DNA from 3 places in the Orrella marina genome. Region 2 is predicted to be linked to each of the others. Evidence: predicted binding sites of a transcription regulator. Region 2 holds the regulator's gene; each other region holds the start of a gene.

Region 1 (6,796 bases), 2.1 Mb from region 2:
GGTCCTGTCAATCAGCTGATCTACGACAGCCTGCTGCTGTTGCAGCACAGGGGGCAGGATGCAGCTGGCATTGCCACATCAGATGGCAGTCATTTCAACATGTTCAAAGGTCATGGCCTGGTACGCGATGTGTTTCGCACGCGCAGCATGCGATCCTTGCCCGGTTTTAGCGGTATCGGCCAGGTTCGCTACCCCACAGCGGGTTCGAGCGAAAGCGCAGAAGAGGCTCAGCCGTTTTACGTGAATGCCCCGTTCGGGATCACGTTTGCGCATAACGGCAACCTGACCAACTGGCTGGAATTGCGCGAATCACTTTTCCGGGTGGACCAGCGACATATCAACACCAACTCAGATTCGGAAGTGCTGCTCAATGTGCTGGCGCACGAGCTGCAACGAGCAGCCAGTGGTGTTTCACTCGATGAAGCAGCAATCTTCAAAGCGGTGCGAGCCTTGCACGAACGGGTCAAAGGGGCTTACGCTGTGGTGGCACAGATTTCTGGCTATGGCATGCTCGCATTCCGGGATCCGCACGGGATTCGGCCCCTGTGTCTGGGCAGCATGGATACCGCTCAGGGCAAGGAATGGATGGTTGCCTCGGAGTCGGTCGCCCTCGAAGGATCGGGATTTGCGTTTGTACGCGATGTTGAACCCGGTGAGGCCATCTTCATCTCGCTAGATGGCAAGATCTCCAGCCAGCGCTGCAGTGAAGGCTATCAGCATGCCCCGTGTATTTTTGAGTATGTGTATTTTGCGCGTCCAGACTCTGTGATCGAAGGCGTCTCTGTCTACGGTTCACGTCTGCGCATGGGAGAATATCTGGCAGACAAGCTCGCCCGAACGCTACCCCTGGGAGACATCGACGTTGTCATGCCTATTCCGGACTCAAGCCGCCCAGCCGCCATGCAACTGGCCCAGCGCCTGAACCTGGAGTATCGAGAGGGGCTGATCAAGAACCGCTACGTCGGCCGCACATTTATCATGCCAGGTCAGGCGGTGCGCAAGAAATCGGTTCGACAGAAACTCAATACCATCGGTGTGGAGTTCCAGGGCAAGAATGTGCTGCTTGTAGACGATTCAATCGTACGCGGAACAACGAGCCGCGAAATCGTTGAAATGGCCCGTGCAGCAGGCGCCAACAAGGTTTACATGGCATCAGCTGCGCCACCCGTGCGCTACCAGAACGTCTACGGCATTGACATGCCGACACAGGATGAATTGATCGCAAATGGTCGTGATGAAGCTGAAATCGCCCGCATCATCGGCGCCGATGCGCTGATTTATCAGGACATTGACGACATGCAGCGCGCGGTGAACGATCTCAACCCCAAACTGACCCGTTTCGATGCATCTTGCTTTACGGGCGAATACATTACCGGCGACATCACGCCAGAGTTACTGGCCAGAATTGCCGAACCGCGCAATGGTGACCGGATCGGAGGCGGGCTTCAGTTCAACATGGGATTTGCTGCCAACGACAACTAAGCGCCTGGGCCTGAAAAGCCCAGAGCCCAAAGCACTCTCCGGGCGAAAAAGCCGGGCGAGAACCGCCTGGGTCAGAACGGGGGATGGGCAGATCAAGCGGTCTGCCCTCACTCACATCATCACATCAGCTGGAAGAAATTGAAGTCTGGCGGCGGCCAGACGGCCGACCAGCAACCAGTGTCATCAGCGCGGCAAGCGCCAGCACCACAAAGAGAATCAGACTCCAGATTGCGTACTCCACGCCCAGCAAGTCAACTGCGGCGTCAAAGCAGCTTGCGTAAACGCCAAACAGCCACGGAGCGGCCGCATCGAGGCCGCTGCCCGAGATGATGCGATCGGCCAGAGTCAGATCACAACTAAGCGAGTTTGATGCCACAGTCACCTGATAAACCGCCACGCCAGCTCCCGTTGCGCCGGTGAGTGTGATGAAACCTAGCGCAGGTTTCATCAAGGCGGGCATGATCAGGCCGATCAGGGCAAACATCAGGATCACGATGTAAATCACACGCTGCAGTACGCACCAGGCACAAGGCTGCATGTCAAAGACATGCTGGCTTACCAGGGCCGCACCCAGAGCGCTCAAAGCAAGAAACGCGATAGCAGTCAGGACATTTTTTTCAAGCGACATGAGATTGCTCTACACAAAGAGTGTTGAAGATGGCGCGCTCGAACTGGCGCTGAATCCTGGGTTGCGTCAACTGCTCGGAACTGATGATGAATACGTCCTCCACGCGCTCGCCAAGTGTCATGACCTTCGCCGTCTCGATTGAAACGTTGAATTCCACAAACACATTGGCCACTTCAGCCAGCAGTCCAGGCCGGTCGGTGGCCACGATCGCCAGACGCCAGTGCTGGCCGCCCTCATCCGGGCGAAGCTCAACGATCGGATCGACAGGAAAGGCGCGAGAGAGACGGGAAGGGCGGTGGGTCATACCTGAACGGGTCTTCAGGGCCTTGACTTCGCGGCCTAGCAGATAATCAGGCAGCTCATGCTCGATCAACGTCGAAAGCGAACGCAAATCTGTCTCGCCTGAGGTGGGCAACACCACAAAGCTGTCCAGAGCGTAGCCATGGCGTGTTGTGTGAATCCGGGCATCCTGCACATCAAGCTTACGTCGGCCCAGATAGGTGCAGATGCGCGCAAACAGGTCACTCTGATCGTTGGTGTAGACCATGATCTGCATTCCCTCGCCACCAATAACGGGTCTGACCTTGACCACCGGTTCGGCCGGGCTGATCCGGAAATGCAGGTTGCGGGTGTGCCACGCGATATCGGGCGCGTCGTGTCGCAGAAAATAGGCCACGTCCAGAGTACGCCAGAAGTTCTCGCGACTCTCATCAAGCAGCCCACTGAGCCGGGTCAGTCGGGTTGCTTCGGCGATCCGCTGCTGCAGCACGGTATTGGTAGTTTCGGGCTGACCGCCAAGCGCCGCGCGGGCCAAATAGAAAAGGTCTTCAAGCAGCTTGCCTTTCCAGGCGTTCCAGACTTTTGGGCTGGTGCCACGAATGTCGGCCACGGTAAGCAGGTACAGAGCGGTCAGCCGTCGACTGCTGCCAATTTTTCTGGCAAATGTGTCAATGACGGCGGGATTGGACAGATCCTGCTTCTGAGCCACCTGGGACATCAGAAGATGATTGCGAACCAGAAACACCACCAGATCGGTGTCTTCTTCTGCCAGGCCGTGCTCCCGTGCAAACTTGCGCACATCGACCGCGCCGAGTTCGGAATGGTCACCACCGCGGCCCTTGGCAATGTCATGAAACAGAGCCGCCACATAAAGCAGCCAGTGGCGATCAAGGTTGGCGATCAGCTTGGAACACAGCGGGTACTCCTGTGCGTGCTCAGGCATGGTGAAGCGACGCAGATTGCGCACCACCTGCAAAGTGTGCTGATCGACTGTGTAAACGTGAAACAGATCGTGCTGCATCTGTCCAACCACGCGACGAAACACGGGCAGATAGCGCGGCAAGATGTTCAGCATGGTCATGCGGCGCAAGGCGTGCACGATGCCCTGTGGCTGCTGCAGAATGCTCAGAAATGCCTGTTTGTTGACCGGGTTCTGCCGGAACCTGGCATCCACGCGCCAGCGGGCATGCCAGATGGCGCGCAAGGTCCGCGGGGACATGCCCGTGATCTCGGGGTGTTGCTGGACGATCAGAAACGCTTTGAGAAGCAGCTCAGGCTGCTTGTTGAAAACCTGATCATCGTCAATGTCCAGACGTCCCTGCAGGTTGTAGAAATACGTGTCGAGCGCAACAGCCTTGTCACGCCCCACCGGGAACAGTTCTGCCTGCAGACTTTCCACCAGCACTGTGTTGAGCTGGGTCACCAATCGGGCTGCCCAGTAGTATCGCTGCATGAGGATCTCACTGGCACGCCGTGTCGTTTTCGGCTGGATCCGGTAGGCTTGCGCCAGGCTATGCTGTAAATCGAACAACAGTCGGTCCTCGCGCCGGTTGGTCAGCAAATGCAGCTCTATGCGCAGACGCTTGAACGCGAGCTCTGCCCGGCGAAGATCACGCGCCTCCTGGTTGGTCAGAACGCCGCTACGGGCGATCTGGGCCCAGCTGCTACCGAAGCCGGCTGCACGCGCCATCCAGCGAATCACCTGCAAGTCTCTCAGGCCACCAGGCGACTCCTTGCAGTTGGGCTCAAGCGCGTAGGGCGTCTCCTGAAAACGCACGTGACGCTGCCGCATCTCGGCGAGCTTGGCTCTGAAAAAAGCACGGGCATCGAGTTGGGCAAACATCGTTTTGTCAAACTGCTTGACCAGCGAACGCCGCCCGGCGATGTAGCGCGTCTCCAGCAGCGATGTCTCGACCGTGATGTCGGCGCGAGCCTCCTCAAGACACTGATCAATGGTCCGGACGCTGTATCCGGGTTCGATGCCCAAGTCCCATAGTGAAGCGACCAGCTCACCCAGCAAGGACTCTTCCTGCTGTGTCGGTGCTTGGCTAAGGAGAATCAGCAGATCAACATCCGAATAGGGGTAGAGTTCGCCACGACCGTACCCACCCACTGCTGTCAGGGCGGCGTGTCGAGGAAGCGGATGCAGACGCAGCAGGGCACGTAGTGCCTCGTCAGTAGCGCGTCGCAGATCATGCAGGAGTCGGTCTGCGTTACCTCGCTCCCGGTAAGCCGCGATCGCAGTCTCACGACTCTGCTTCAGATCATCTCTGATCTGTGCGACGGTTCTGACCGATGAAGACACGACTGTCGGGATCGCAGACACGCTCATGATTTCTCCGCACAAACAAATTTCACGCCATGATCTCCACCCACTTCATCCATTTCACCATCGTCAGGCAACCCGCTCACAGCACCTGCGACAACTACTCGTGCAGCACGCTTGAGTACCGGGGCAGAAGGATGTCGACATTCTGGAGAAAATCCGGCTGTCCCGACACCTTCCGGTCGATTGCAGAGAATCTGTGTTCAGCGCTGCCTGATCAGGCAGCGCTGACACCCGTGTTCGCCCACTCGGGTGGTGCCGGCATGTTGTCCGAAATGGTCAGAACCTCGTGACCAGTCTCCGTGACGAGGACAGAATGTTCCCACTGTGCTGAGAGGCTGTGATCTCGAGTGACCACGGTCCAGCCATCGCCAAGCTGTCGGATATCACGTTTGCCGGCGTTGATCATTGGCTCAATGGTAAAGATCATGCCGGGCTCGAGCACCTGACCCGATCCCGGGCGTCCGTAATGCAGAATCTGGGGATCCTGGTGAAACTTGCGGCCAATACCGTGCCCACAAAACTCTCTGACGACCGAGAAACCGAGCGATTCGGCATGTTTCTGAATTGCATGCCCGATATCGCCAAGCGTTTTGCCTGGCTTGACCTGCATGATCCCAAGCCACATGCAGTCAAACGTTGTTTCGGTCAGACGCCTGGCCTGGATTGACGGTTCCCCGACGTAATACATTCGACTCGTGTCACCAAACCAGCCGTCCTTGATGATGGTGACATCAATGTTGACGATATCGGTCGCCTTGAGTACCCGGTCACCCGGTATGCCGTGACACACCTGATGATTCACCGAAGTACAGATGGCACCAGGAAACGGTGGATAACCAGGCGGCGCATATCCGATGGTGGCCGATTTGACCTTGAGTTCATCAGTGATGTACTCAACCGTCAGACGGTCAAGTTCGCCGGTCGTGACGCCCGGTTTGACGAAGGGAGTGAGGTAATCAAGTACTTTGGCTGCGTCACGGCATGCAGCGCGCATCTTGTCCAGATCGGAGGGGTCGGTGACCAATGGCATAAGGCAGTTGAGTAGAAACCCGTAAAAAGGTTAGAATTATAGGCTTTCCGTAAAACCGGGTCAGAGAAACACGATTCGTAACGCGGAAATTCGCGGTCCGGTCCGACAAAGTTGGCCGTCTTTCCCGGCATCAAGGGTGTCATCGCAAGCTTTCCGAAATCTCTTCGAGATCCGGGATCCTGTGCATGCATCCCCGTCAGGATAACAGCCTTCAGGCCGGATCAAATAGCGTAATGCGTCACCAGGGTGCTGAATGCTGCCGGTTTCACCTGACTTAACCCGGCCTTCGGTGCAGACACATTGCAAGACCTAACCCTCGGAGATTTATTCATGTCATTGATGCGTGAAATGCTGGAAGCTGGCGTCCACTTCGGACACCAGACGCGCTACTGGAACCCCAAGATGGCTCCTTACATCTTTGGTCAGCGCAACAAGATCCATATCATCAACCTCGAGAAATCCGTCGAGAAATTCGCCGACGCTGCAAAGTTTGTGCGCTCGGTTGCTGCCAAGAACGGCACCGTTCTGTTTGTCGGGACCAAACGCGCCGCTCGCGAGATCATTGCTAGCGAAGCAGCTCGTTGCGGCATGCCTTTCGTTGATAGCCGCTGGCTCGGTGGCATGCTGACCAACTTCAAGACGGTCAGAAGCTCAATCAAGCGTCTTAAGGAAATGGAAACGCTGGCCGCCGATGGTGGTCTCGAGCGCATGCCCAAGAAAGAGGCACTGCTGTTCACTCGCGAGATGGACAAGCTCAACAAATCGATCGGCGGCATCAAGGACATGAACGGTCTGCCCGATGTGATTTTCATGATCGACGTCGGTTACCACAAGATTGCTGTCGCAGAAGCCAAGACACTCGGCATTCCTGTTGTCGCGGTCGTTGACACCAACCACTCGCCTGACGGCATTGATCATGTCATTCCGGGCAATGACGACTCTGCCAAAGCCATCACCTTGTACGCAGCAGGCATGGCAGACGCCGTCCTTGAAGGCCGTGAGCAAGCCGTCAACGGTGTCATCGAAGCTATCCAGGAAGGCGAAGAGT
Region 2 (6,796 bases):
CGATCATTGTGAGGGTGGACGCTGATGACGATGCTGTCACGCTTGTTCAGGCGTGTGTGCATGAATTCCACCTGGTCCGCGTACATGTTCGGCGTTGTCGCCTCTACAGTGGCTGGCAGGTTGAACACAATCTTCTTTTGCGGGGTGGGTTTCCACACCTCGGTTACCGCGTTGCAGACGTCCAGGGCAAACTCAGGCTCGGTGGTGCTGAACACTTCAGGCGAATACTCGTAGTACCAGTCGGTCTCTGGATGCTTGGCCATGTTTTCCATCACCCAGCGAGTGCCGTCAACGGCGACTTGTTTGACCTCGTCGCGGGACATGTTGAACACAATTTTGCGAAACGCCGGGGCGCAGGCGTTGTAGAGGTGGATCATGGCCTTCTTGGCGCCAGCCGCGGCTTCGACCGTGCGTTCGATCAGCTCTGGACGTGACTGGGTAAGGGCAATGATGGTGACGTCTTCAGGGATCCTGTTTTCGTCAACGAGCTTGCGCACGAAGTCGAAGTCTGTCTGCGAAGCCGACGGAAAGCCGACCTCGATCTCCTTGAGGCCAGTCTTGATCAGCATCTCGAAAAAGCGCAGCTTGCGCTCGACGCTCATGGGCTCGATCAGGGACTGGTTGCCATCACGCAAGTCGGTGCTCATCCAGACTGGAGGATGAGTGATGCGCTTGCTTGGCCAGGTTCGCTCAGAAAAGTCTTTTGTGAACGGCTTGAAGGGAATGTATTTCTTGGATGGGTCGGTCAACATGGAATCCTCTCTCGCCCCGATCGGCGGGGCCAACTGGCAACGATTTAAATGTGAATGGTTTTGAACTGGAGTGTGCCCGCGAGCGCACGAATCGTGCATCACCGCACAGGTGTGGCACTAGGCTGCCGGACTTGCCACGGGGCACTAGGCCCGGCAACCGATCGCTAGTAGTAGGGATAGGGAGTTGGTGGCGAGGGTTGCCGAAGACATGGCGTCCCGTGCGCTGGTCGAAGCACACTGACGAGCAAAAGCCGACAGCGTTGCTGCCTGTGCAATCATCTCGCGAGGACCCATTGAGGTATTCATGTCTATAGCAAAACATATTCTGAGGAAAAATGCAAGTTTGATCGGGTCATTGACCCGAGCTTGCTGCCCGTTTGCGGGTCTCAGGCCACATCGTGTTCGGACGTGCGGGTCGGATCCACGACACCAGTCAGAACCTTCATCTCCCGACCATGACTGGAACGGGAATCAGATGATGGCGATCTCGCTTACAAGCTGGGTTCGCTGCGTGTCCTGGGCTCAGCACGGATCGTCGGTGGGTCCTTGCGCTCGCCGCTTTCTGTTGCACGCGAGTCGATAACGGGCTCTGGCCGAGTCTGTGGTGTGTCAGCGTCGCGCATGTTGAACGAGGGTGGCTTGCTTGCAGAAGCCAGCGCAAGCGCCTGTGCCTGTGCCATCGCAAGTTTGCGTACCCGCCCCGAACCAAGCTGCTGACGCGTGGTGATCAGATCGCCGACCGTGACCGGGTCCGCGCTCTCGTCCCAGACCCAGCGAAGTACCTGGATGCCTTCCACCGAGAGTGTGTTTGCGAGTCTCTGTACATCTGCAACGGGCACCAGGACGGTTCGGGAACGTTTCTGGCTGTTGATCAGCCAGGTGCGCGTGACTGAAAGTACAATCAGACTCAGAATGGCGACCACACCCCACCAAAGGTATGGGTTGATATCGGTCATGATCCTGACGAACTCAGGTCCCAGGGACTTTAGACCGTCGTAGCGAATCATCCCGCCCAGCCGCAATATTTGCTGGGCAATCCAGACCCAGATGATGACGACTGCAGCGATGACACCCGCCTGTAACAGGCGGGTGGGCAGCAGAAGTTTTCTGATGGTGGTGCTCAGGGACCGGGTATCGTCCCGGCTTGTGGTCGATCGGCTATTTGTTTGCATCGGATTAATTCACTAATGAGTCGTCAGTCTCTCGAGCTTCGCATGGGTCAGCATTTGACGCTGACCCCCGCATTGCAGCAGTCTATACGATTGTTGCAACTTTCTACGCTCGATCTTGAACTTGAGGTGGCACGGGCCCTTGCAGAGAACCCTCTGCTTGACACGCCGGAGCCGTCTGAAGCCGCAGATACCGGAACGGACGGCAATGACATACCCGTGCAGACCATTGAGGCCGAACCATCGCCACAAACGGCAGCCGAGACGCCCGCAGGCGGTTTGCGACGTGAGCGCGATGATGAGCAACTCGAACGACCTGAGTCTGCGGGTGAGATATCCTTGCGCGAGCACTTGTTACAACAACTGGGGACGACCCATGTCAGCGAACGCGATGCCGCGCTGGTGTCGTTGCTGATCGACGATCTGAACGATGACGGCATGATGGAGTCCTCATTGCCAGAAGTGCTGTCCATGCTGGATCCGCAAACCGGTGTTGAACTGGATGAGCTTGCTGCTGCGCTGCGGCTGCTTCAGTCCTTCGATCCGCCGGGTGTTGGTGCACGGGATTTGTCCGAGTGTCTGCTGCTGCAACTGGAACAACCGGATCTCGCCGTGTTGCCGGTGTTCGCCGATGAACAGGTGCTTGCGCTGGGCCGGGAGATTTGCCAGCATCACCTTGACACGCTGGCAACGGGTAATCTTGGCCGTTTGCGCGAACAGCTTGACTGCCCTGCTGACTTGTTGCAACAAGCCTGTACAGGCATACGGCGCCTGAACCCCCGTCCCGCAAGCCAGTGGACACGTCCAGCCGCTGATTTTGCTGTGCCCGATGTGATTGCGCGACGAACTGCCAAGGGGTGGCAGATCCAGCTCAATGAGTCAGTGGTTCCTAAATTGTGTATCAACGAAGTCTATGCCCAGGCGCTTGGCTCAGCCCGAAGCGGTGAGCACACTGCCTTGCACGGGCAGTTGCAGGAAGCAAGATGGCTGATTCGCAACGTGTCGCAGCGATTCGAGACAATCATGCGAGTTTCTCAGGCGATTGCCGACCACCAGCAAGCGTTCTTTGATGAGGGATGGGGAGCCATTCGTCCCCTGACGTTGCGAGAAATTTCTGGAGAACTAGGGTTGCATGAGTCGACGGTTTCCAGAGCGACTACTCAGAAGTTCATGCTGACACCGTTTGGGACGGTGGAGCTCAAGCGATTTTTTGGGGGCGGATTAAGTACCGAGGGTCGGGAGGCTACATCCTCGACGGCTGTCCAGAGCAGAATCAAAGGGTTCATTCAGTCCGAGGATCGTGCCAAACCTCTTTCGGATGCACAGTTGGTCAAACTGCTTGAGGAGCAGGGCATCACGATTGCCCGGCGGACCGTGGCGAAGTATCGGGAACAGATGCGTATTCCGACGGCATCACTGCGTAAGTCCCAGGCATCGATTGTCTGAGCAAGGAAGGCGGTAGGTGACACCGGTCCAGACGTCGTAACAAGGCCGTGACGGCCTCACGACGGGAACGACAGGGGTCAGAGAGCTTGCAAGGTGAGTGACCCGCCTTGTCAGGCACCACCGCCAGAGGGACCAAAACCCTGCTGGGCCGGGCAGTGGCGGTAACGTCCCCAGGCATTGTTCGGCCCACAAAACCGCTGGCGAGCCTGCTCGATACATCCCGGCCGACTGAAAAAGCCAACCGAGTCGCAGGCACGGATTGCCTCATCAAGTGCTTGCTGCCAGTTGCCAGGAGCCGAGCCACCCTGTGTGTTGCCGCTTCCCCCCTGCTGTCTGGCAATGTCTCCGACCCGATCATTCGCGGAAGATCCACCGCCGCCCTGCGTGACGTCTAAGGTCGCAATGTCTGAAGAACCGTCACTGAGTCCGGCACCCGCTTGATTGAGCACATCAGCGATAGTGAAACTCTGACTGCCGATCGCCAGTGACACCATCGGATCGAGGTTCGAGTCAAACAGAGAGACAGCCTGAATTTCCCACATTGGCTGAATCCGGTTCTGTGGAACGCCGAGCGTGCCGTCAGTTAGCGGCTGCGGCGCAATGCCGGCAAGGGGCCGACCAGATGCGTCCAGAACCTGCTCAGTATTCAGTCCTGCGTTTGTGCGTGTACCTTCGTCGACAACAGGCGCTTCGCTGACCAGCCAGTTGCCCACGACCATTCCCGCCAGAGCAGAACCGGCCATGCAGAACACCACAAAGAAAATCAGGAATCGCCAGGACATCTTGGAACATCAACGTTAATAGGTGCGGGCTTTACGCCTGTCAGCATGAAGCAAGGGGACCTGCCGAGGGTCAGAATCAGCCCGCCTGATCAAACACTTTGCCACCGTGTTCACGCATTGTATGAAACTGGATCTGCGGATACCGCTCTTGTGCAACCCGTAGCTGGGCAACAGATGATGCCAGAAACGCGGGCGCATCAACAACATCGTAGGCGATATTTGCCATGTTTGCATCCAGGAACTTGCGCAATTCCTTCGAGTCTTCTGCCGAAACCCACCGAGCCAGACTGTACCTTGACGGCATCATCCGGGCTTCGACACCGTATTCTGTTTTAAGGCGATGGGCAACGACCTCAAACTGCAGGACCCCCACTGCGCCAAGCAGCATCGCCCCGCCCGCAGCCTCTGGCCTGAAGACCTGGATGGCACCTTCCTCACCGAGTTGCGTCAGCCCTACCCGCAACTGCTTGGTTCGCAACGGATCTTTGACTTCAACTGCCTGGAAGAGCTCAGGCGCAAAGAAGGGTAACCCGGTGAAGTGCAGTGTCTCGCCTTCGGTCAGCACGTCGCCCAGGTGCAGTATGCCGTGGTTGGGAATGCCGATGATATCTCCGGCGACCGCGTCTTCAACCAGTTCGCGACGTTGCGACAGAAATGACACCACATTGTTGGGTCGAATGTCTTTGCCGGTGCGACTCACACGTAACTTCATACCGCGTGTGAAGCGTCCCGAACTGACCCGCACGAAAGCGACGCGGTCTCGATGGGCAGGATCCATGTTGGCCTGAACCTTGAAAACCACCCCGGTGAACTTGGGTTCATCAGGCTCGACGGTGCGCTCTAGCGCTTTGCGGGGACCGGGGGAAGGAGCCATCTCGACTAAAGTGTCGAGGACTTCCTGCACCCCGAAGTTGTTGATGGCCGAGCCGAAGAGAACGGGCGTCTGCCTGCCGTCCAGGAACGCTTGACGGTCAAGGGTCGGGGAAGCCTCCCGGATGAGCTCGATTTCATCGAGTGCCTGAACCCAGGACTCGTTGAAGCGGTTGCCGATCTCGGGATTGTCCAGACCCTCGATGAAAGCCTGATCGGATTCGTCAAACTTGTTCCGGCCTGCCCGGAACAAGCGCATTCGGTCGTGCCGGATATCGAACACGCCACCAAACGCCTTGCCCATGCCAACAGGCCAGGTCAGGGGTACCGCATCCATCTTGAGATGAGACTCGACTTCGGCAATTAGATCCAGTGGCTGCTTGACCTCTCGATCGAACTTGTTGATGAAGGTGATGATGGGTGTCTGGCGGGCGCGACAGACCTCAAGCAACCGCAATGTCTGAGGTTCGACACCGTTGGCGCCGTCGATCACCATCAGTGCCGCGTCGACCGCAGTCAGTACGCGGTACGTGTCTTCCGAGAAGTCTTGGTGACCGGGGGTGTCGAGAAGATTGATTACGCAATCCTGGTACTCGATCTGCATCACCGATGAGGCCACCGAGATGCCGCGTTGTTTCTCGATTTCCATCCAGTCTGAGGCGGCGTGGCGTGAGGCTTTGCGTGCCTTGACGCTGCCAGCGATCTGAATGGCACCCGCAAACAGCAGAACCTTCTCGGTCAGTGTTGTTTTACCTGCGTCTGGGTGGGAGATGATGGCGAAGGTGCGTCTGCGTCTGACTTCATCTGCGACCGATTCTTGGGACATAAGGGGGTCCTGATCTGTTCTGGCTAACTGGGTTGGCGGTGGCGATTGACGACCGGCGTTGATGACAGACACTGAGCCAAAGCCCAAGGCCCAAGGCCCAAAGGCAGGGTAACCTTCTGGCTGGCCAGCTCTGCGGGCTGTCTGGAGAGAGCAGGTGATCAACAGGCCTGACGCTGGATCCATTCCGGAGGTTCGCCGTCTAAAATGACTGTGAGCGGTGAGGATGCACTTAACCATTCAGGTCGGTGGGCGTCATACTCAGTTGATCTCATCACTGAGACGGCAAAGATCGGGTACAGGACAGGCATATTCGGCCCACCCGCACACTCTTTTTCAAGCACCTGATGATCTGGTAAGCAGGGCTACCTGAACGTGCAACTGGCACAACACCGGATGTGGTCCAGATTGTCACCATAGACCGTCAATGAAAGTCCGGATTTTAGCACCGCCCAGCTCTTGCTGAGAGTTTGACGCCGGATGCACGACGCTACGCAGAATATCAGCCTGACGGCGGTCAGCAGAAACAGGATTCCCGGTTTGCCTTCAGCAGGCTCTGGCAGATGCCATCACAGAGACTCGGCATTGGCCACCCTGTCTGTGTTCGCGTCCGGTCAACGCATGAGTGGGACGATCAGGTATGTTGATTTGCATCAATGAAAATCGGAGCGCACCAGAAATGACAAAGGCGAACAAGTGGTTTTGCGTTTATCGTTAAAGCTGTAGAGGAACGTCTGTTGAAATGATCGCTGTTGTGGCGATCTGAGTGTTCACAGATAGCAACGTAAAGTTAATCGAACAGGTGGGCGAACAGATGTGCGCACGTCTGTTCAAGTAGAAGGCTTTCATTCGTGTCACATTCATCGCAGCGCTCAGATGTCCGCATGGCTTTGACCTGGATCGGCACACTGGCTGTTGTGCTTGTCTTGCTCCTGCTCCTGCCGGCACCCGAAA
Region 3 (6,796 bases), 1.5 Mb from region 2:
CTCCAGGCGGCAATCCCCTGGAGCCAGTCGGGCGGTCAGAAAGAGGCAGATGAACCGTGTCGCTATGACAGAAGCGTCGTGTTTTCACAAGGGTTTTGAGTGCTCTGCAATCATCTTTAAGGCAAGAGGTTGCAGGCAATGAGTAACGCACAATGAAAGGTGCATATATGCCAGGTAATTCATGGGTGATCTGATTCAGACGATATCGCTTTACGCATTGCCAGTAATCTTTGCGATAACGCTTCATGAAGCTGCGCATGGTTATGTGGCAAGAATGCTTGGGGATCCGACTGCTACGCAGGAAGGGCGTGTCACGCTCAATCCGATTCCGCACATTGATCCGGTCGGTACTATTCTGGTGCCGTTGGGTATTCTCCTCATGTCGAAGATGATGGGAGGACCGCCGCTTCTGTTTGGATGGGCCAAGCCGGTGCCTGTCAACTTTGGACGGTTACGCAAACCCAAACAGGACATGCTATGGGTGGCGCTGGCCGGGCCCGGTGCGAATCTGTTTATGGCAATCCTCTGGGCAATAGGATTGCGGCTCATGTTCGAGGGGGGCGCCGGTATGGATAGTTTCTGGTTCCAGATGGCGATTGTTGGTATCCAGATCAACCTGATCCTGATGGCCTTGAACCTCTTTCCGCTTCCGCCGCTAGATGGTGGACGGGTTGTGTTCAGCCTCTTGCCGAACCATCTGGCGTGGCAGTATGGCAAGATTGAGCCGTATGGCATGATGATCCTGATCCTGTTGCTAGTGACCGGTGTGCTGTGGTCGTTGCTGCAGCCGTTTCTGGCATTCGGTAACTGGATTGTGCAGATGTTTCTATAGAATGCCCCGGACTGCACGTAGTGCGCTCGTTCCGTTAAACTAGTAAACAACATTTACCGGTCGGGCGAATTGCCGCCTGTCCGTTCGTCCTTATTGTCCGGTACCCGAAATGAATTCTTCCGATACGACTCAAGCAGTAGAGTATCCCCAGTTCAGGGGAAGCATGGTTGCACTCGTGACACCCATGCATCCAGATGGCAGCCTCGATCGGGACGGCTACCGTAATTTAATTGACTGGCATGTCAGAGAGGGGACCGATGCGCTGGTCGTGGTGGGAACCTCGGGCGAGTCACCGACCGTGGATATGGATGAGCATGCCGAGTTGATCCAGATTGCGGTCGAACATGCTGCTGGGCGGATTCCGGTTATTGCAGGTGTTGGTGCCAACTCAACCGCTGAGGCGATCCATCTGGCCGAGCACGCGAGTAACGTGGGGGCCAAGGCTGGTCTGTCCGTCGTTCCTTACTACAACAAACCGTCGCAGGAAGGGATGTATCGCCACTTCGTGGCGATACAGGAAGCGGTCGGGCTTCCGACTATTTTGTATAACGTTCCTGGGCGCACGGTCGCAGACCTGTCCAGCGAGACAATCGTGCGTCTGGCTCAGGTGCCCGGCATCATTGGCATCAAGGATGCAACGGGTGACATTGGCCGTCTAGGCATGCTGATGCGGGAACTGCCGGATTCATTTCAAGTCATCAGTGGTGATGACCCTACCGCTGCAGCTCTGATTCTGCTTGGAGGACGTGGCAATATTTCAGTGACGGCCAACATCGCTCCTCGCGCGATGCATGAGCTTTGCATTGCTGCGCTTGAGGGTGATCTGGTTCGCGTGAGAGAGCTCAACAGCAAGCTTGCAAAGCTCAATAAATTGTTGTTTGTTGAAGGCAATCCAATCCCGGTCAAGTGGGCGCTGGCACAGATGGGGCGTATTTCGGGTGGTATTCGACTGCCACTGTGTGAGTTGGGTCCCCAGTTTCATGAGGGCCTACGGGCTGCGTTGGTGGAGGCAGATTTACTGTGATGAGAATTTCAGGCGGCCATATTGGTCGGGTAGTGCAAGTGTCATGTATGGTGGGCCTGGCGGTGTCGCTGTCAGCTTGTCAGACGGTCAAAGAAACCCTCGGTGGAGAAAACGCTGTCGATTACCAGTCTGTTGTGCGCACAGACCCTCTGAGCATTCCTCCTGATTTGACGCAGGCTGCCGCAGATCCGCGGTATCGGGCGCCGGCAACCGGTGTCACGACCTACAGCCAGTTTCAGAACCAGACCGGTGCTGCTGACCAGCGTGGATCATCCGCGCTGACTCAGGTTGCTGTGTTGCCGACCTATCCAGGCATCGAAGTCAAGCGTGACGGCAACCTTCGCTGGCTGATCGTAGACAGTCCGCCAAGTGCGCTGTTTCCGAAGATTGAGGAGTTCTGGTACGAGAACGGCTTTAACCTTGAAGTGATTGATCCCAAAGCTGGCATCATGATTACCAACTGGGCCGAGAACCGGGCAAAGATCCCGGAGTCCTGGTTGCGACAACTGCTTGGCTCAGTGCTCGAGACTGCATACGACAGCGGGGAACGTGACAAGTTCAGGACCATTTTCGAGCGTGACGGTGAGAATCGTACTGCGATTTACGTGAGTCACGAGCATATGGTTGAGCAACGTTATGGAATCGAGGATGATCAGGTTCGCTGGGATAGAGGTCGTGAGGATCCCGGCCTGAATGCTGCCATGTTGGCCCGTATGATGGTGTTTCTAGGAGAGAGCTCAGAAGAGGCGCGTCGCAAGATGATGTCCGCCCAGGAGCAGCAACTGGCCCCGGTCGTCGAGAACCTGATCAGCACCGATGGCATGTTTGTGATTGAGGACGGCTTTGATCAGAGCTGGCGTCGCGTTGGCCTGGCGCTTGATTCCGGTAACTTTGCAGTTGAAGACAGAGATCGTTCTGCCGGTAACTTCTACGTGCGTTATGTGGATACCGACACGGGACAGTCGCGTGAAGAACCATCGTTCTTTGCCAAGCTGTTCGGTGCAGAAGCACCGGCTCCCGCGCAACTGTATCGTCTGAACCTGCAAGCCGACGGTGACAGGACTATTGTTCGTGTCTACGACCCTGACAATGTCCAGGATGCGACCGCAACTGGCAAGCGGATTCTGACTGTCCTTTCCGAGCGACTCTGATCACGCTGTAAACAGACGAGCGTCGGGTCGATACCCCTTGACTCGATGCCTCTGTTATACCAAGCCCCGGAACTTTGCCTTTGGCACTGCTCTGGGGCTTTTTTATTCCGAAGGCTCCAGAAGCAGGATTGTGTTCCAGGGTGGTGCTCGATATTGCACCACTCTGGGTAGCTTGCTTTATTTTGCACCGGATCTGTGCCTGAATTCTCACGGCTCGCTCCGGGTGCACTTGAATGAATCCCGCTGGCATGAAACTTGCATGATATTCAGCATGTTTGATCTGAGACATGGCGGGATTCCTGATGCTGACAACGTTGACTCGTGCAGAGACTGACGATCGCCGTAGCCACCGGCGGATCCTGGCTGTGCGCGACGGGGGTAATGATGCAGCGGCCGCCGCTGCTTCGGCATCAGTCAAGGATGGACCAACCGGCTGGCGTGCTGCTCTGGAATTGCGTTTCAGCGCCCGTGCTGACGTTAATCCCGACGTTAATCCCGACGTTCGGCCACACGCGCCTGGTGTCTCAGGTGGTGATTCGTCGCCTGACAAAAGACGGGTTCGCCAGACCGTACTGCGTCATCGACACGTGGGCCCACTCAGGATTCAGAAGGCCTTGTATCCGGAAGGTCAGGACTGTTGTCATGCGGTGATGATTCATCCGCCGGGCGGCATCGCCTGCTCGGATCATCTTTGCGTAGACGTTCAGGTCGAGGCCAACAGTCATGGTCTGATTCTCACACCAGCGGCGACTAAATGGTATGGCGCGTTTGGCTCATCGGAGCAGGCGTCACAAACTATCGCACTCGATGTGCAGGGTGTTCTCGAGTGGTTGCCCGCAGAGACAATTGTCTTTGATCAGGCCCGGGTCAGATCATTGATAGACATGAATATAGGACCCCAGGGTCAGATGTTCGGTTGGGATCAGCTCATTTTTGGACGTAGAGGATGCGATGAGTCCTTTGAGACCGGAATGTTTGATCAGCGGATGCAGTTGCAATTCGGGCCGGAGCGGGTATGGATTGATCGTATGCGTCTGTGCGGTTCGGATCCGCTGTTTCAGTCCCCACTTGGATTTTCCGGGTGTGACAGTTGCCAGACAGCGTGGATGGTCACTAGCGCGTCAGATCCTGTGACTGACGACCTGCTTGATGCGGCTAGGCAGACGCACCCTGACATTGCCTTTTCAAGAATTCATCCTCGTGTACTGGTTATGCGATCGCTTGCCAGTGCCTCGATCTTGCGCAGCCGGTTCGAGCGTCTGTGGCACTGGGTGCGACCACGCTGGATCAGACGCCAGCCTCATACGCCGAGATTATGGGCGACCTGATATCCATGATCTTGATCCTCGATACCTCGACACTTCAACGTACTGACCTTCAAGCGGAATCTTCATGGACCTGACACCTAGAGAGAAAGACAAGTTGCTGATCTTCACTGCTGCCCTGCTGGCTGAGCGACGGCTTGCGCGTGGGCTAAAGCTGAATGTTCCGGAGGCAATCGCCTTGATCACGGCTGCCATTCTGGAGGGGGCTAGAGACGGAAGAACTGTTGCCGAGTTGATGGCATCGGGGCGTGAGGTTTTGAGGCGGGATCAGGTGATGCCAGGGGTGGCCGAGTTGATTCCTGATATTCAGGTAGAGGCCACGTTCCCGGATGGCACCAAACTGGTCACTGTTCACCATCCGATTATCTGATCCGGATAACACACATCTGTGGCTGCTAGTGCCTGTTTTCTTTTCCCGTTTCATTTATCAAAGGAGTTCATCATGGGTCTGATTATTGCTGGGTTGCGGTCTTATTTTGGGGCGCTGGCAGGGTTCTTCGTGTCTGGAGTGGCCTTGGCCCATGACGGGCACGGGAACACACCTTGGCACGCAGTGCTGCATATGCTGGAAGATAGTGGGGCCATTCTGCTGCTGGCACTGGTCTTGATGGTTGCATTGCTCGTCTTGCGTGCGCGAAGACAGCGCGGCACAACAACCACGATGGTGCAAACAAAGACCATCAGATCGAATCAGGCCAGAACGGGAGATTCACATGACTCCCGGTGAGCTACTGGTCGACCCAGGCGAACTTGAATTGAATGTGAACCGCCCGACACTGCTTGTTCGGGTCGTCAATCGGGGTGATCGTCCTGTGCAGGTCGGCTCGCATTATCACTTCGCGGAAGTAAATGATCTGCTCTCGTTCAATCGCGAGGCAGCAAGAGGGTTCCGGCTCAACATCGCGGCCGGGACTGCCGTGAGATTTGAACCTGGTCAGGAGCGTGAAGTCGAGTTGGTTGCGTTTGCCGGCGATCGTCATGTCTATGGATTTCAGGGACGGGTCATGGGTGGCCTTGACGAGCTTTTCAAACAGCGGTCAGATAGTGAGGGTGCGAGATGAAGATATCCCGACAGGCGTATGCGGAGATGTTCGGTCCGACAACCGGAGACCGGATCAGACTTGCGGACACTGCGCTCATTGCCGAGGTGGAGAAGGACCATACCGTGTACGGGGAAGAGGTCAAGTTTGGCGGCGGCAAAGTGATTCGAGATGGAATGGGTCAGTCGCAGCGTATGTCACAAGATTGTGCCGATACGGTGCTGACCAATGCGCTGATCATCGACTGGTGGGGAATCGTCAAGGCCGATATCGGCATCAAGAATGGTCGCATCCAGGGAATCGGCAAGGCAGGTAATCCGGATGTTCAGCCAGGGGTGTCGATCGTTATTGGTCCTGCCACGGAGATCATCGCGGCCGAGGGCATGATTGTGACCGCCGGAGGCGTCGACAGTCACATCCACTTTATCTGCCCGCAGCAAATCGAGCACGCACTGGCAAGCGGTGTGACAACCATGCTTGGAGGCGGAACTGGACCCGCGACGGGTACGCTGGCGACAACGGTGACACCAGGACCATGGCATATTGCGCGCATGTTGCAGGCGGCCGAGGCTTATCCGATGAATCTGGGGTTTCTAGGCAAAGGCAATGTGTCTTTGCCCGGGCCCTTGCATGAGCAGATACAGGCTGGCGCTATCGGACTCAAACTGCATGAGGACTGGGGCAGCACGCCGGCGGCGATTGATAACTGTCTGACTGTAGCCGATCAGACAGACACGCAGGTCGCCATCCATACCGATACGCTGAATGAGTCCGGTTTCGTGGAGGCCACGCTGGCCGCGATCAATGGCAGGGTGATTCACACCTATCATACGGAAGGGGCGGGAGGCGGACATGCGCCGGACATCATCCGGGCCTGCGGTGAGCCCAATGTGCTGCCGTCCTCAACCAATCCGACCCGACCATACACGATCAACACCATCGACGAGCATCTGGACATGCTGATGGTTTGCCATCATCTGGATGCCTCGATCGCAGAGGATATCGCCTTTGCGGAGAGTCGGATTCGGCGTGAAACAATTGCAGCTGAAGACATCCTGCACGACATTGGCGCGTTTTCCATGATCTCGTCGGATAGCCAGGCAATGGGGCGAGTGGGCGAAGTCATTACTCGCACCTGGCAGACTGCGCACAAGATGAAAGTTCAGCGCGGCTCGCTTAGCGATGGCGGGCTTACGGACAGTGCCAGTAACGATAATCTGCGTATCCGACGTTATGTCGCAAAGTACACAATCAATCCAGCGATCGCGCACGGGATATCTCACGAGGTCGGGTCGGTCGAGGTTGGCAAGCTGGCTGATCTGGTGCTCTGGCGCCCCGGTTACTTTGGTGTCAAGCCGTCCATCATCGTCAAGGGCGGGATGATTGCCATGGCTCTCATGGGAGATCCGAACGCTTCAATTCCT

The links. Region 2 encodes sigma-54, which starts transcription at its own class of promoters, with help from an activator protein. Its sites were predicted from a motif close to TGGCANGNAANCTGCTTT; they were not measured.
Region 1: the regulator sigma-54 is predicted to act here: its motif matches at 4,734-4,751, upstream of DBV39_RS05285 ([protein-PII] uridylyltransferase).
Region 3: the regulator sigma-54 is predicted to act here: its motif matches at 3,252-3,269, upstream of DBV39_RS07775 (urease accessory protein UreD).

Annotation. Positions count from the first base shown of each region.
Region 1 is NZ_CP028901.1:1,186,557-1,193,352, forward strand. It holds gene purF (amidophosphoribosyltransferase) at 1-1,482, shown strand, start outside; gene DBV39_RS05280 (disulfide bond formation protein B) at 1,607-2,110, opposite strand; gene DBV39_RS05285 ([protein-PII] uridylyltransferase) at 2,100-4,721, opposite strand; gene map (type I methionyl aminopeptidase) at 4,933-5,748, opposite strand; gene rpsB (30S ribosomal protein S2) at 6,079-6,796, shown strand, end outside.
Region 2 is NZ_CP028901.1:3,264,924-3,271,719, forward strand. It holds gene leuA (2-isopropylmalate synthase) at 1-752, opposite strand, end outside; gene DBV39_RS14905 (hypothetical protein) at 1,244-1,924, opposite strand; gene rpoN (RNA polymerase factor sigma-54) at 1,940-3,367, shown strand; gene DBV39_RS14915 (hypothetical protein) at 3,478-4,149, opposite strand; gene DBV39_RS14920 (peptide chain release factor 3) at 4,226-5,845, opposite strand; gene DBV39_RS14925 (EAL domain-containing protein) at 6,727-6,796, shown strand, end outside.
Region 3 is NZ_CP028901.1:1,735,106-1,741,901, reverse strand. It holds gene DBV39_RS07790 (site-2 protease family protein) at 182-832, shown strand; gene dapA (4-hydroxy-tetrahydrodipicolinate synthase) at 942-1,856, shown strand; gene bamC (outer membrane protein assembly factor BamC) at 1,856-3,007, shown strand; gene DBV39_RS07775 (urease accessory protein UreD) at 3,310-4,335, shown strand; gene DBV39_RS07770 (urease subunit gamma) at 4,400-4,702, shown strand; gene DBV39_RS07765 (hypothetical protein) at 4,775-5,059, shown strand; gene DBV39_RS07760 (urease subunit beta) at 5,046-5,393, shown strand; gene ureC (urease subunit alpha) at 5,390-6,796, shown strand, end outside.